One region of the Aeribacillus sp. FSL K6-8394 genome, then DNA from elsewhere that is predicted to be linked to it. Evidence: predicted binding sites of a transcription regulator. Region 1 holds the regulator's gene; each other region holds the start of a gene.
What was found. The regulator CtsR, encoded in region 1, represses protease genes until heat stress. The targets are predictions, from matches to a motif close to ATGGTCAATAAAGGTCAAACA.
Positions count from the first base shown of each region.

Region 2: clpB (ATP-dependent chaperone ClpB) is a predicted target of CtsR. The motif match lies at 805-825, and genes of this name have one in related genera.
Region 3: NSR00_RS02065 (ATP-dependent Clp protease ATP-binding subunit) is a predicted target of CtsR. The motif match lies at 1,055-1,075, and genes of this name have one in related genera.

Region 1 covers NZ_JBBPAA010000002.1:106,402-108,593, reverse strand. The annotation lists gene NSR00_RS12905 (protein arginine kinase) at 1-316, opposite strand, end outside; gene NSR00_RS12900 (UvrB/UvrC motif-containing protein) at 318-866, opposite strand; gene NSR00_RS12895 (CtsR family transcriptional regulator) at 881-1,342, opposite strand; gene NSR00_RS12890 (MgtC/SapB family protein) at 1,584-2,192, opposite strand, start outside.
Region 2 covers NZ_JBBPAA010000001.1:102,769-104,960, forward strand. The annotation lists gene NSR00_RS00445 (YjzC family protein) at 551-730, shown strand; gene clpB (ATP-dependent chaperone ClpB) at 840-2,192, shown strand, end outside.
Region 3 covers NZ_JBBPAA010000001.1:455,271-457,462, reverse strand. The annotation lists gene NSR00_RS02070 (YkvI family membrane protein) at 1-949, opposite strand, end outside; gene NSR00_RS02065 (ATP-dependent Clp protease ATP-binding subunit) at 1,193-2,192, shown strand, end outside.

The DNA of each region.
Region 1 (2,192 bases):
CTCCAAGTGCTGATTCTTCCATTAAATAAGGACTAATCAAATGCTTCTCTACAAGTACGCGTTTTTGAATAGGCTGAAGTTCATTCATTTTCAGCAGCACGAATGTCCCTAAACCGTCAAACACTCTTTGTGAAAATGATTCTTCAAATGTATTTAAAACAGCCAAGGCTTCTTCATTCGACATAATGGTAGGGAAGCTGATATTTTCTATATTTCGCGCCAATCTGACTCGGCTGCTCAGCACAATATCGGAATCAGGTCCTTCTTGATTCATCCAAGGGCTCATGGCTGAACGAATAAATTTTTGAAAGGACATGTCATACTCCCCTTTCGTTCCGTCCATTTATCTTCGCTTCAATGGACCGAATTTCATCCCGAACTTGAGCTGCTCTTTCGAATTCCTCTTTCGCAATTAATTCTTGCAGTTCCTGTTTAAGCATTTTCAGGCGCTTTTTCAAATGAATACTTCCACCGGTCCGTTTCGGTACTTTACCGCCGTGAGTTGTATTCCCGCCATGAACACGTTTTAAAATCGGGGTAATTTGGTGATAAAACGTTTTGTAACAATGGGAGCACCCGAATTTACCAATTTTCGTAAATTGATCAAACGTCATATTACATTTCTCACATTGAATGACCTGATTTTTCTTGAAAACATTTTGCCCTTGGCTGCTAATGGCGCTGTCCATATTTAATAATCCGGACAATAAGTTGTTTATAGAAAAGCCTGGATTCATATTGAATATGAATACATCACTTTTTTCCTGTGCACATTTTTCACATATATGCACTTCAGTCTTTTCGCCGTTGATGATTTTTGTAAAGTGGAAAGTAGCGGGCCTTTCATGACATTCTTGACAAATCATCGTCCATCACATCCTCACTTGTATTTTAACGAGGTGAGCATCGCCTTCATCATCCTTGCCCTCAATTCGTCTCGATCAGGCAAATCAATATATAAAACAGACCGATCAATTACGCTCAACATAATTTTCGCTTCTCTTTCTGAAATAACCTCTTCATCAGCCAATCTCAAAATAATATCCTCCGCCGACGATTGTGACAGCCTTTTACCAATGGCATTTAAAATTTGATTGATCAGCTGGATACGGTCATTGATTCGAATTTTCATAATTCGGATATAACCGCCTCCACCCCTTTTGCTTTCGACAATGTAACCCCGTTCAATTGTAAAACGAGTGTTGATCACGTAATTGATTTGCGATGGAACACATTGAAATTTATCCGCAATTTCACTTCTTTTAATTTCAACAATTTCTTTTCCGCTTGAATCTAATACATGCTTTAAATATTGCTCGATAATATCAGATATATTCCGCACCTCGAAAAACACCTCCTTCAACTTTTTGATTGGAATTGCAAAACGCTCAAGAAATGTGCAATATCCTTGAGGGATAGGAGGCAAGATGTTTACGTAATGCTTATTTCCTAAACGATAACAACTAGTCACTTGACTTTGACTATATTTGACCTTAATTATAATATAAATTTTTTTTTGTGTCATTTCAACAAAAAAGCTCACTAATAATATTGCCCTTTACAATATGGAAAAAACCCGCTCTTTAAAAAACTTTTTTAACTTCTTGAAATTTCAATAATTCGTTTATGATTTCAGGCATTTCATCTTTTGGAAGGCCAATTTCAAGTAAATATGAACGCTTCGCATGTTTAGTTTCTTTTGGCTTTGACAATGTAAAATGAATTTTATAAACAGAAATATTTAATTGTTCAAGTTTCCGAGTAAATTCCACCAAATCATCTTCTGGAAGATTAACTTGTATCCATTTTTTGCTTGACTTCTCAGCAAAAAAAGCCTCCACCTTATTGAGAAAGATCAAACTCAACAATACAATCAAGGTAGAAAAAATCGCCAACGGATACATTCCTGCCCCAACAACAAGGCCAAGTCCTGCAACAACCCAAATCGAGGCTGCCGTCGTTAATCCTCTTACCGTAACCCCTCTCACTAATATCGTTCCAGCACCTAAAAAACCAATGCCGCTAATGACATAAGAAGGAATTCTTGCTGGGTCAAAACGAATATTTTCATAACGATCCATATATTCTTCAAAGCCATAAAGAGACAGCAGCATCATCATGCAGGAGCCGACACCAACTAACAAATGCGTGCGAAAGCCTGCTGGATGCCGTTTAAATTCTCGTTCAAGGCC
Region 2 (2,192 bases), on a different contig from region 1:
GCCCTTGGCATTCAGTGAGTCATGATGAACACAGAAAACGTAGTACCTCACTTGAGGGAGGAAGCGGTGAATCCCGTGGGAGATCTCTTGGAGGGTGGAGTGACCACTGGCATAAAGAGAACAGCTATTCACGGAAGTTATAAAGACTTGCGTCAATTATCTTAATTGAACCGCCGTATACGGAACCGTACGTACGGTGGTGTGAGAGGACGGGAGTTAATCGCTCCCTCCTACTCGATTTGAAACCGGGGCGAAAGGTTTTACTCTACTGCATGTATATCCAGACAAAAAAGAACGACAGTGAGACGATTTTGGAAATAATTATAAATGATGATTCTCACAGAAACAGTAAAAAGAGCTTTTGACCCAGCATTCGGTGCTTGCACGCTTAAACGATTTTTTCAAAAGGATGCCATATGCAGTGAGTTCGATTTTGGGCGTTGAGTAAAGTTTCGAAGTACATCACATAATGAAAATTATCAAAGGTGTTTCTGTCTATACATGAAAAATCTTCTGATAGCCAACAATAATGTCCAAGGAGGGATGATTCATGGGTCAAAATCGTCAATTCAGACCTGGTCAAAAAGCACCTAACAACGGAATTTACATCGAAGTCGGCGAGACCGGATCGATGGTGGTCGATCCCAAAAAGGTTGAACTCAAAGCAGGAGATCGATTCCCCGAAACATCCAACCATAATCGGGTTTGGACCTATAAGCGCAAGCCGTAATATTTCGAACAACGCTAAGCCATTCTGAAAACGAATGGCTTTACTTGATTTATAAAGAAGTTATAATAAAATTAAAGGTCAAAAAAAGTCAAAATAGGGGCGTTTCGGTATGGATGTAAATCAATTCACGGAGAAGCTGCAAAAAGGTCTGGTAGAAGCTCAAAAAATCGCAAAAGAACATGAACATCAAGAAGTGGATGAATTTCATATTTTACTTGCTTTTCTGCGGCAGTCTGACGGGATTTTTCCAAGAATTTTAGAAAAACTTAAATGTCCTGTACAACAAATTGAGGCAGCGATCAACGAGTATTTACAAAAAAAGCCGAAAGTATCTGTTCACGGAAACGGTGAGGTAAATATTTATATTTCCCGTACTCTTTCAGAAGCTTTTGCAAAAGCGGACGAAATAAGGAAAGATTTTCAAGATGATTATTTATCAGTTGAACATATTATATTGGCATTTTCCGAATCGAGCTCAAAAGAAGTGAGAGAGCTTTTTCAGCAATATCAATTAACAAAAGCTGCCATATTGAAAGTGTTAAAGGAAATAAGGGGGAATGCTCGGGTGACATCACCTAATCCAGAAAGCACTTATGAAGTATTGGAGAAATACGGCCGTGATTTAGTTAAAGAGGTGAAAGAAGGAAAAATTGACCCTGTCATTGGCCGTGATCAAGAAATTCGGCGCGTGATCCGAATTTTATCAAGAAAAACGAAAAACAACCCGGTGTTAATCGGTGAACCAGGGGTTGGAAAAACAGCGATCGTGGAAGGATTAGCCCATCGGATTGTACGAAAAGATGTACCGGAGGGATTAAAAGATAAAACAATATTTGCTTTAGATATGAGCTCGCTCATTGCGGGAGCCAAGTTTCGCGGAGAATTTGAAGAAAGATTAAAAGCTGTTTTGCAAGAAATTAAAAAGAGCGATGGACGGATTATTTTATTTATTGATGAATTGCACACAATAGTCGGGGCCGGCAAAACAGAAGGAGCGATGGATGCCGGCAACATGTTAAAGCCGATGCTTGCGAGAGGTGAGCTGCACTGCATAGGAGCAACGACACTTGATGAACATCGCAAGTATATTGAAAAAGATCCGGCGCTTGAGCGGCGTTTTCAACAGGTGCTTGTGAGCGAACCGTCTGTGGAAGACACGATTTCTATTTTACGAGGACTAAAAGAACGGTTTGAAATCCATCATGGAGTCAAAATTCATGATTCGGCGATTGTAGCTGCGAGTGAGCTCTCGCACCGCTATATTACAGAACGCTTCCTGCCTGATAAAGCGATTGATTTAATCGATGAAGCATGCGCGATGATCCGCACGGAAATAGATTCAATGCCGACAGAACTTGATGAAGTGACGAGAAGGATTATGCAGCTTGAAATTGAAGAGGCTGCATTGAAAAAAGAAACGGATGACATCAGCCGAATCAGATTGGAAGAGTTGCAAAAGGAA
Region 3 (2,192 bases), on a different contig from region 1:
TGGAAATGAGCTTTCCGTATCCTATCAGGCTGACTAAATAACATAATAATAGGATGAAAATGACACCAGCGATTTTTGCCAAAGGCTTTTCCGATGATAATTGCCGTTCCAAACCATACAGATTGCCGATCAACGATGAAAATATTTCTCCAAAAATAACAAGGATGTATATGTAATAAAAGCCTGAAAACAGCTGCTTGACAATTTCAGCCATTGGGATTTCAAAAAGCCCGGCGTCCGGCAAATGCAGAAGAGAGAAATAGCTGGAAAATAAAATGAAGCTTAATCCGAGACCGCCTACAACTCCGCCCAATTTAATGGCGCTTTCATCCTTTATTGCGTTTGCGAGCGGAACAAGTACAGCCTGAGCAAGAGAGAGATTAAAAGAAACATATAAAAAGCTTGATTTGACTGGTTGAAACACTCCATCCAACGATAAATCGATAAAATCACCCCTAATGATGGCTTCAATGGAGATGATCAGGCTAAACAAAATAAAAAGCGGAACAACCAATAGATTGACGGAAGACAGCCCTTTGACTCCAAACGAAATCACAGCAATGGAAAGCACAATCGTAAAAAAAATTCCAAATTGCTTTGAAAGCGACAGTTGCTCTTCAAAAATCGCCCCCGCCCCCGACAGCATGACCGATGTGATGCCAATCAGCATCATAAACATCAAGCCGTTGACTACATAAGCTGACAACGTCCCAAACAAAAATTGGTTCAACTGCAAATACGAAGATGCATTAATGCGTCTTCCGATCAACATCATTTTCGTTCCCAGCCAAACAAATAAAACGGCAGAACAAATAATTCCAACAATTCCTCCAGCGCCGTATTTTGAAAAAAACTCAACGATCTCTTTTCCCGTTGCAAACCCTGCACCGATGACAGTGCCGATATAGACAGAAGCTATTTGAAGTGCCAATACCCATTTATTGCTCATGTTTCACCCACCTTACTTTATCAACAATATATGGACAAGAAGGGAAAAAAAGACGAAAAAAATTTATAAAAAAGACTTGAAAGTCAAAAAAGGTCAAAGTATAATAAAGTCAGAAAAGGTCAAACAGTGAATCTAACTATTGAATGATTGAGATTGTCTCTTTGATTCCAAAAGGTCAAAGAAAGTCAAAGAAGTTTCTTCTTTTAGTCAAAGTTAATCAAAGTCAAAAAGGAGGAATGCTATATGTTGTGTGAAAATTGCCAAACAAGAAAAGCCAATGTTTTATTAAATGTACAAATCAATCACAACAAACAAGAAATGCGTCTCTGTCAAGAATGCTATCAACAATATAAACAAAAAATCCCAAGTGGTTTTTACGGATTCAGCGGTTTCGATGAATTATTTCAATCATTTATGCCAAACTCTTTTGAGAGCTTTGACCAAGCTGTTCAAGCACAACCGAAATCAGGGGGCGGAAAACAGAACGGCTTCCTCGATCAATTCGGCCGAAATTTAACGGATGCTGCAAAAGCTGGGTTGATTGATCCTGTCATCGGCCGCGATGATGAGGTAAGACGAGTGATTGAAATTTTAAATCGACGCAACAAAAATAACCCGGTTTTAATCGGAGAACCAGGCGTAGGGAAAACAGCTATTGTGGAAGGACTAGCCTTAAAAATTTCTCAAGGAGACGTTCCGCAAAAATTAAAAAATAAAGAAGTTTATTTGCTGGATGTTTCATCACTTGTCGCCAACACGGGAATTCGCGGACAATTTGAACAGCGGATGAAGCAGCTAATTCAAGAATTGCAAGCCCGGAAAAACATCATCCTGTTTATCGATGAAATTCATCTTTTAGTCGGCGCTGGTTCTGCGGAAGGTTCTATGGATGCCGGCAACATATTAAAGCCAGCTCTCGCCCGCGGTGAGCTTCAAGTTGTCGGAGCAACAACTCTAAAAGAATACCGGCAAATCGAAAAAGATGCAGCCCTTGAACGACGCTTCCAGCCGGTTATTGTGAAAGAACCTTCCATTGAAGAAGCGATCAACATTTTAAAAGGAATTCAAGAAAAATATGAACAATACCATCAAGTCAAATATTCAGAAGATGCGATTAAAGCTTGCGTCACACTATCTCATCGATATATTCAAGACCGCTTTTTGCCTGACAAAGCCATCGATTTAATGGATGAAGCTGGTTCAAGATTAAACTTAAAAGCCGAGCCGGCTAATGAAGCAGACA